DNA from 2 places in the Agromyces sp. NPDC058064 genome. Region 2 is predicted to be linked to the other one. Evidence: riboswitches for the same ligand, from Rfam matches in the RefSeq annotation. Region 2 holds a riboswitch; the other holds the start of a gene.

Region 1 (4,186 bases), on a different contig from region 2:
CCGCGGCCGGCGCCTCCTGGCCGAGCCCGGCGAGCACCGCGAGCTCGGCGAGGTTCGGCGTCACGAGGTCGGCGAGCGGCAGCAGCTCGCGCATCGCCCGCTCGGCCTCGGGCGCGAGCAGCCGGTCGCCGCTCGTCGCGACCATCACGGGGTCGAGCACGACGACGGGCGGCCGCACCCGGCCGAGCCACTCGGCGACCACGCCGATCACCTCGGCGTTCGCGAGCATGCCGAGCTTCACCGCGTCGATCCCGATGTCGTCGGCGATCGCCTCGAGCTGCTCGGCGAGGAACGCCGTGGGCGGAACGTGCACCGCGCGCACGCCCCGAGTGTTCTGCGCGGTGAGCGCCGTGATCGCGGCCATACCGTACCCGCCGACCGCGGCGATCGACTTGAGGTCGGCCTGGATCCCTGCGCCGCCCGAGGGGTCGCTGCCGGCGATGCTGAGCACGCGCGCGGTCATCGGGCGACCTCCCATTCGGTCGCGAACTCGGCTGCGGCGGCACGGGGGTCGTCGGCCGCGCAGAGCGCCGAGACGACGGCGACGCCCGCGGCGCCCGCCTCACGGAGCGGGGCGAGGTCGGCGAGCCCGATGCCGCCGATCGCGACGCACGGCAGCTCGGCCTCGGCGGCGACCCGCGCGAAGCCGTCGACGCCGAGCGCCGGCGGGTGGTCGGGCTTCGTCGACGTCGGCCGGATCACCCCGACGCCGAGATAGTCGACGGTGCCGCGCGGCAGACGGGCCACCGCGTCGAGGTGGGCGCGGCTGTTCGCCGTGAGCCCCACGATCGCGTCGGCGCCGAGCCGTTCGCGGGCGTCGAGCACGGCCGCGTCGCCCTGGCCGAGGTGCACGCCGTCGACGCGCACGCCGGCGGCGCGCGCCGCGAGCGCGACGTCGAGCCGGTCGTTCACGAGCAGCGTCGCGCGCCCGTCGATCGCCTCGGCGAGGGCCTCGAGCTGCGCCAGCATCGCGGATGCCTCGGCGTGCTTGTCGCGCAGCTGCACGACCCGCACCCCGCCCTCGACGGCCCGGGCGACGACGTCGACGACGCCGCGCTCGCCGCAGAGCACCGGGTCGGTGACGAGGTAGAGGGAGAGGTCGAGGGCCGTGCGGGCGGTCATGCGCCGGCTCCCGCTGCCGCGACCTCGAGCGGGGCGTCGCCCGCGCCCGGCGAAGGGGCCGGGGCAGGGGCAGGGTCATCCGCGTCGTCGGCGGGGGAGACCGCGACCCGCGCGCGGCCGACGAGCGCCGCCGCATCGACCGCCGCGAGCGCGTCGACGAACCGGGGCGCGAAGCTGCCGGGGCCGCTCGCACCCTCGGCCGCGAGCTCGGCGGCGACGGTGTAGACGAGGTTCGCCGCGACGGTCGCCTCGAACGGGTCGTCGCCCGCGGCGAGGAACGCCGCTGTCACCGCGCCGAGCGCGCAGCCGCCGCCCGTGACCCGGGTGAGCAGCGCGTCGCCGTTCGCGATGCGCGCCGTGCGCGCCCCGTCGGTGATGAGGTCGACCGGTCCCGACACCGCGACGACCGCGCCGAAGCGCTCGGCGAGCAGGGCTGCGGCACCGGCCGCGGCCTCCGTCGAGTCGGCGGCGTCGACGCCGCGACCGCCGGCGCCGTCGCCCGCGAGCGCCAGGATCTCGCTCGCGTTGCCCCGGATCGCCGTCGGCCCGAACTCGACGAGCTCGTGCGCGAGGGCCGTGCGGATCGGCAGCGCGCCGATCGCGACGGGGTCGAGCACCCACGGCGTCCCCGCCTCGCGAGCGGCGGCGACCGCTTCGCGGGCGGCATCCCGCTGCTGGGGATTCGGCGTGCCGAGGTTCACGAGCACTGCGCTCGCGACGCGCGCGAACGCGCCCGCCTCGCCGACGATGTCGACCATCGCCGGGGCGGCGCCGACGGCGAGCAGCGCGTTCGCCGTGAAGTTCGTCACCACCGTGTTCGTGATGCACTGCACGAGCGGCGGGCTCTCGCGCAGTCGATCGAGCCGCAGTGCGCTCGAGTGGGCAGGGTCGTACAGGCGCGCGCTCATGGCGACATCCCTTCGCTAGTCCGAACTAGATCAGGTTCGACGGGTGTGATCTCAGCCGCGCGAGCGCGGCACCCCGTGTCACTGCGAGCGAGCCTAGTGCAGCCCGAAGGAATCTCGTGGCCGATGTCGATCGCGGTCGTTCCCGTTCGACGCCACAATGAGACGGAAATCCCGTCGCCGCGAAAGGACACCTCATGCGCACCCTCATCGTCAGCGAGTTCATCAGCCTCGACGGCGTCGTCGACTCTCCCGGCGGCGGCTCGCACCCGCGTGCCGGCTGGACGTTCAAGGAGGTGCCCTTCGTCGAGGAGGCGTACGCGATCAAGGGCTCGGAGCAGCTCGAGGCTCGGGCGATGCTGCTCGGCCGGGTCAGCTACGACGAGTTCGCCCCGGTCTGGCCGACGATGGTCGACGAGTTCGCCGAGTACAACGCGATGCCGAAGTACATCGTCTCCTCGACCCTGACCGACGAGACCCTGCTGCCCGAGTGGCAGAACTGCCACGTGCTGCGCACGCTCGACGACGTCGCCGAGCTCAAGGAGGGCGACGGCGGGCCGATCATCGTCCACGGCAGCGCCACGCTCGCGCAGGGCCTCGCGACGGCCGGACTCGTCGACCGCTACCACCTGCTCGTGTTCCCGGTGCTGCTCGGCAGCGGCAAGCGGCTCTTCGGCGACGACCCCGGGCTGACCGCGAAGCTCGACCTCGTCGAGCACGAGGCCTACTCGAACGGCATCGTGAAGGCCGTCTACGACGTGGCGCGCTGAGCTCGCGCGGGGCGGCGGCGGGCGCCAACCGTCCGCCGCCGCCGCGCTCCCCGTGCCGTCCGTCCTGCCGGGCCGAGATTTCTGCTGCGCCGACCGCGCCTTTCTCGATACGTTGGGGGAATTGGTCGGCCTTCCGGGGCCGCGGGCGGGCACGGGGGTGTGGCCGCCCGTCCATCGGATGGCTCGATCGCGTGTTGCAACGACGAAGTTCAGTCACGACGAGATGAGGGCCAGCGATGAGATTCCACCACCGACCCCCGCGAGGGCGAACACGCGCACTCGCCGCCGCCGGAGCGCTGCTGCTCGGCGCATCCCTGATGACCGCCACCGCGGCGGTCGCTGAAGACGACCCCCGTGTCGACCTGCCGGCGGGGCTCTTCGACGCCGGGCTCGCGACGAGCGGCATCGACCTGCTGTCGAGCACGCCGGGCGCCGGCCCGTTCGCCGCGGGTTCCATCAACTCCGACCTCGCATTCACCGGCGACCACGCGGTCGTCGGCAGCTACCAGGGGTTCCAGGTGTACGACGTCTCCGACCCGGCGGCGCCCGTACTGCAGAAGTCGTATCTCTGCCCGGGCGGGCAGGGCGACGTCTCGGTGTACGGCGACCTGCTGTTCATGTCGGTGGAACAGGGCCTCGGCCGCATCGACTGCGGCACGCAGGGCACGGGCAACACCCCGGTGAACCCCGAGCGGTTCCGCGGCGTGCGCATCTTCGACATCAGCGACATCGATAACCCGGTGCAGCTGCCGGGCGTGCAGACCTGCCGCGGATCGCACACGCACACCGTGGTGACCGACCCCGACGATGCCGAGAACATCTACATCTACAACTCGGGCACGTCCGGCGTGCGCTCGCCGCTCGAGCTCGCGGGCTGCCAGAACGCGACGCTGACCGCCGAGCCGGTGACCTCGGGCGACCCGACGCAGTGGCGCATCGACGTCATCAAGGTGCCGCTCGACGCCCCCGAGGAGGCCGCGGTCGTCAGCCAGCCGCGCATCTTCACCAACCCCGACACGGGCGCGTACAACGGCCTGCAGAACACCCTCGGGGGGCAGATGCACCCGAGCGGCACGGTCTACAGCCCGACGCCGAACACCAACACCTGCCACGACATCACCGCGTACCCCGAGATCGGGCTCGCGGCGGGTGCGTGCCAGGGCAACGGCATCCTGCTCGACATCAGCGACCCGGTGAACCCCGTTCGCGTCGACGCCGTCGCCGACCCGAACTTCTCGTACTGGCACTCGGCGACGTTCAACAACGACGGCACGAAGGTCATCTTCACCGACGAGTGGGGCGGCGGAACCGGCGCTCGCTGCCGTGCGACCGACCAGCCCCAGTGGGGCGCGAACGCGCTGTTCGACATCGTCGACGGCAAGCTCGAGT
Region 2 (4,186 bases):
GGACCGGAAGAATCGAACTCCCCTTCACGATCAGCGAGGACACCATGGGATTCTTCGATCGACTCTTCGGATCACCCGAGCAGCCCGCACCGCGCCAGGTGCCGCCCGCACCTGCGCAGCGACTCAGCGACGACGAGCTCGCGCTCGAGCGCTACCGCTACCTGCTGCGCACCGCACCGCCCGAGTCGATCGAGCAGGTGCACGCCGAGGCCTTCGCGAAGCTGACGCCCGAGCAGCGGGCCGCCGTCTACCGTTCGCTCGCCGACCAGGCTCCCGCGGGGGAGCGTCTCGTGTCGGACGAGCCGTCGGCGCTCGCGCGGGCGGCGACGCGCGCCGAGCTCCGCGAGCCCGGCAGCATGGAGCGGGCGTTCCGCGGGGCGGATGCCTCCGGCGCACGCGCGGGCCAGGCCGGCCCCTCGTTCGGCCAGATGTTCGGCAGCTCGCTGCTCGGCACCGTCGCGGGCGTCGTCATCGGCTCCGCCGTCGCGCAGGCGCTCCTGCCCGACCCCTCGGCCTTCGAGGCGGGCGGTGCCGAGTCGGGCGCCGACGGCTCGGTCGACGCGGGCTCGGCGGACGCCTCGGCGGATGCGGGCGCCGACTCCGGCGGCGACTTCGGCGGATTCGGCGACTTCGGCGGCGGCGACTTCGGCGGCGGCGGCGACTTCGGGTTCTAGCCCGCAGGTGACGGCACGAGTGCCGGTCGGAGGCGAAGGACGCCGCTCGACGGGCGGGGTCGCTCGCGACGGGAGGCTGTCGGTGGGCGCGGGTAGGGTCGGAGCATGAGCAAGCAGGACGGCTCGTCGCGGCAGGTGACGACGGGCCCGGTCGACGATTCGGCGACCCCGATCCTGCACGTCGACATGGACGCGTTCTTCGTCTCGGTCGAGCTCCTCAGGCGACCCGAGCTGCGCGGCAGGCCGGTCCTCGTCGGCGGCACCGCCGGCCGGGGCGTCGTGTCGGCCGCGAGCTACGAGGCGCGCCGCTACGGCGTGAACTCTGCCATGCCGATGTCGGTCGCCTTGCAGCGCTGCCCGAACGCGGTCGTGCTCCCCGGCGACTACGCGAGCTACTCGCGGTACTCGAAGGAGGTCATGCGCATCTTCGAGTCGATCACGCCGCTCGTCGAGCCGTTGTCGATCGACGAGGCCTTCCTCGACGTCTCGGGTGCGCGGCGCCTCCACGGCAGCCCGGCCGAGATCGCCTGGACGATCCGTCGGCGCGTGCACGACGAGACGGGTCTCACCTGCTCGATCGGGGTGGCCGCATCGAAGTACGTCGCGAAGGTGGCGTCGAGCCGGGCCAAACCCGACGGAATGCTGGTGGTCCCGGCATCCGACACGGTCTCGTTCCTGCACCCCCTGCCGGTCTCGGCACTGTGGGGCGTCGGCCGTGTGACGGAGGAGTCGCTGACGCGACTCGGACTCCGAACGGTCGGCGACGTCGCGGCGATGCCCGCCGACGCGCTCGAGCGGGCGGTCGGCCCCTCGCTCGCCGCCCGCCTGACCCGGCTCGCGAACGGCATCGACCCGCGCGACGTCGAGACGGCGCGATCCGAGAAGAGCATCGGGCACGAGGTGACGTTCGGGCACGACCTCACCGACCCCGAGCAGATCCGGCGCGAGCTGCTGCGCCTGTCCGACGACGTCGCCGTGCGCCTGCGGCGCGCCGGGCTCGTCGGTCGCACCGTCGTCCTGAAGCTCCGTTACGGCGACTTCCGCACGGTGACCCGGTCGCGCACCCTCGGCGAGCCGACCGACGTCGCGCGCCGCATCTACGACGAGGCGCAGGCGGCACTGCCAGAGCTCCTCGGCGACGGTGCACGCATCCGGCTGATCGGCGTGCGTGCCGAGCATCTGCGCCCGTCCGGCGGCGGCGCCATGCTCTGGGACCCAGACGAGGAGTGGCGCGAGGCCGAGCGTGCGGTCGACGAGGTGACGGCACGGTTCGGCCGCGGTGCGGTTCGCCCGGCCGCGCTCGTGCGAGCGGGCGAAGCCGCAGCACGGGTCGAGTCGATGCGGCGCACGGCCGCCGACCCCGAGGGGCGCGCGCGGCTCGCCGCCGAGCGGTCCGAGCAGTCGGAGGCCGACGAAGGTCGCACAGGGGTGGATCGAACCCAGTTCGGCGGGTAGCGTGGCGACATGGCTGATCTCGTACTCGAACTGGCAGAGACCGTCGCCGGCGTCGGCGTGAAGACCTCCTACGGCGAGCCGGTCGACCTCGACGGCACCAAGGTCGTGCCCGTGGCATTGGGCTACTACGGCTTCGGTGCCGGCAGCGGCAGCGACGGCAGCGGCGACCAGGCCGGCGGTGGAGGTGGCGGGGGGCTGTCCATTCCGCTCGGCGCATACGTCGGCCGCGGCGGAGGAGAAGTGCGCTTCGAACCGAACCTGATCGGGCTCATCCTCGTGGCGACGCCGCTCGTCTGGGTCACCGGCAAGGCGCTGCGCTGGGTCATCCGCGCGCTCAAGCACTGACCCGACGCCGCACCCCCGCGCCGGGCGTATACTCGTCAGCGAACACGGGAGTCCGGTGAGCCGGGCTGAGAGGAAGGTTCTCAACCTTCGACCGTCGAACCTGATCTGGGTCATGCCAGCGCAGGGAGGGCAATCGATCTCAATATCCCGTGCCTCTTTCCACGAATCGAAAGGGCACGACAGTGCACACCTCCGCATCCATCACACCGACCGCACGTGAAGCCGCGCCGAAGCGGAACTTCCGCTGGCGCGTCGTCGACATCGTCGTGGCGGCCGTCATCGCCGTCGCGACGGGCCTCCTGTTCCTGTTCTGGAACAACATCGGCTACGCCTGGTTCGTCGCCGCCGACGCGGTGACACCGGGGCTCGGCGGCATCGCCGTCGGCATCTGGCTCATCGGCGGCGTGCTCGGCGGCCTCATCATCCGCAAACCCGGCGCAGCGCTCTTCGTCGAACTCGTCGCGGCGATGGTCTCCGCACTGGTCGGCAACCAGTGGGGCATCGAGACGATCTACTCGGGCCTCGCGCAGGGTCTCGGCGCCGAACTCGTCTTCGCCCTCTTCCTGTACCGCCGCTTCGGCCTGACGCAGGCGATGCTCGCCGGTGCGGCCGCGGGCGCCGCCGCATGGACGCTCGAGCTCTTCACCTCGGGCAACCTGCAGAAGTCGGCCGAGTTCCTCGCGCTGTACTTCGGCACCGTCGTGGTCTCCGGGGCGGTCCTCGCGGGGCTCGTGGGCTGGGTGATCGTGCGCGCCCTCGCGGCGACCGGCGCGCTCAGCCGCTTCGCGGCCGGCCAGGACGTCACCCAGCGGGTGTGAGCGTGCCCCGTCCGTCGGCGCCGGCACCGGCCGCCATCGAGGCGCGCGGGTGGGGCTGGCGTCATGCCTCCCGGCTCCGCCCCGCGCTCGAGCACCTCGACCTCCGCATCCACCCGGGTGAGCGGGTCCTCCTCCTCGGTCCCTCCGGCGCGGGCAAGTCGACGCTGCTGCACGCCCTCGCCGGCGTGCACGGCGGCGATGACGAGGGCGAGGAGTACGGCGAGCTCACGGTCGACGGGGCCGCCCCCTCGGCGGCCAGGGGCCGGGCCGGACTCGTCCTCCAGGACCCCGACTCGCAGGTGATCCTCGCCCGGGTCGGCGACGACGTCGCCTTCGGCTGCGAGAACCTCGGAGTGCCGCGCGACGAGATCTGGCCCCGCGTGCGCGCGGCGCTCGCGGACGTCGGGCTCGACCTCACGCTCGATCACCCGAGTTCGGCGCTCTCGGGCGGCCAGAAGCAGCGGCTCGCCCTGGCGGGGGCGATCGCGATGCGTCCCGGGCTCCTCCTGCTCGACGAGCCGACGGCGAACCTCGATCCCGACGGGGTCCGCGAGGTGCGCGACGCGGTGGGGCGGGTGCTCGATCGCACGGGCGCGACGCTCGTCGTCGTCGAGCACCGCGTCGACGTGTGGCTCGAGCTCGTCGATCGCGTCGTCGTGCTCGGCCGCGACGGGCGGCTCCTCGCCGACGGAGCGCCGCGCGAGGTGCTCGCCGAGCAGCGAACGGCGCTCCTCGACGCCGGCGTGTGGGTGCCCGGTGCGCCGCTGCCGGGCGCCGGTGCGGTCGCCCGCGCCGGGGGCGGACCGACCGGGGTTCCCGCGTCCGGGCCGATGACCGCACCTCAGGGCCGGATCGATCGCCGGCCGGCGCTCACCGCGCGCGGACTCGCCATCG

The links. A riboswitch is a leader RNA that binds a small molecule or an ion and turns the genes downstream of it on or off. The one in region 2 is predicted to bind thiamine pyrophosphate.
Region 1: linked by a shared signal. The riboswitch ahead of thiM (hydroxyethylthiazole kinase) and the one ahead of ACFVSL_RS10630 (ECF transporter S component) in region 2 are both predicted to bind thiamine pyrophosphate.

Annotation. Positions count from the first base shown of each region.
Region 1 covers NZ_JBHVSE010000006.1:263,739-267,924, forward strand. Annotated here, with positions in the region: gene ACFVSL_RS18185 (bifunctional hydroxymethylpyrimidine kinase/phosphomethylpyrimidine kinase) at 1-463, opposite strand, end outside; gene thiE (thiamine phosphate synthase) at 460-1,122, opposite strand; gene thiM (hydroxyethylthiazole kinase) at 1,119-2,030, opposite strand; TPP riboswitch at 2,021-2,116, opposite strand; gene ACFVSL_RS18200 (dihydrofolate reductase family protein) at 2,225-2,797, shown strand; gene ACFVSL_RS18205 (LVIVD repeat-containing protein) at 3,115-4,186, shown strand, end outside.
Region 2 covers NZ_JBHVSE010000002.1:1,026,702-1,030,887, forward strand. Annotated here, with positions in the region: gene ACFVSL_RS10615 (hypothetical protein) at 45-674, shown strand; gene ACFVSL_RS10620 (DNA polymerase IV) at 780-2,129, shown strand; gene ACFVSL_RS10625 (hypothetical protein) at 2,139-2,474, shown strand; TPP riboswitch at 2,509-2,618, shown strand; gene ACFVSL_RS10630 (ECF transporter S component) at 2,657-3,292, shown strand; gene ACFVSL_RS10635 (ABC transporter ATP-binding protein) at 3,289-4,186, shown strand, end outside.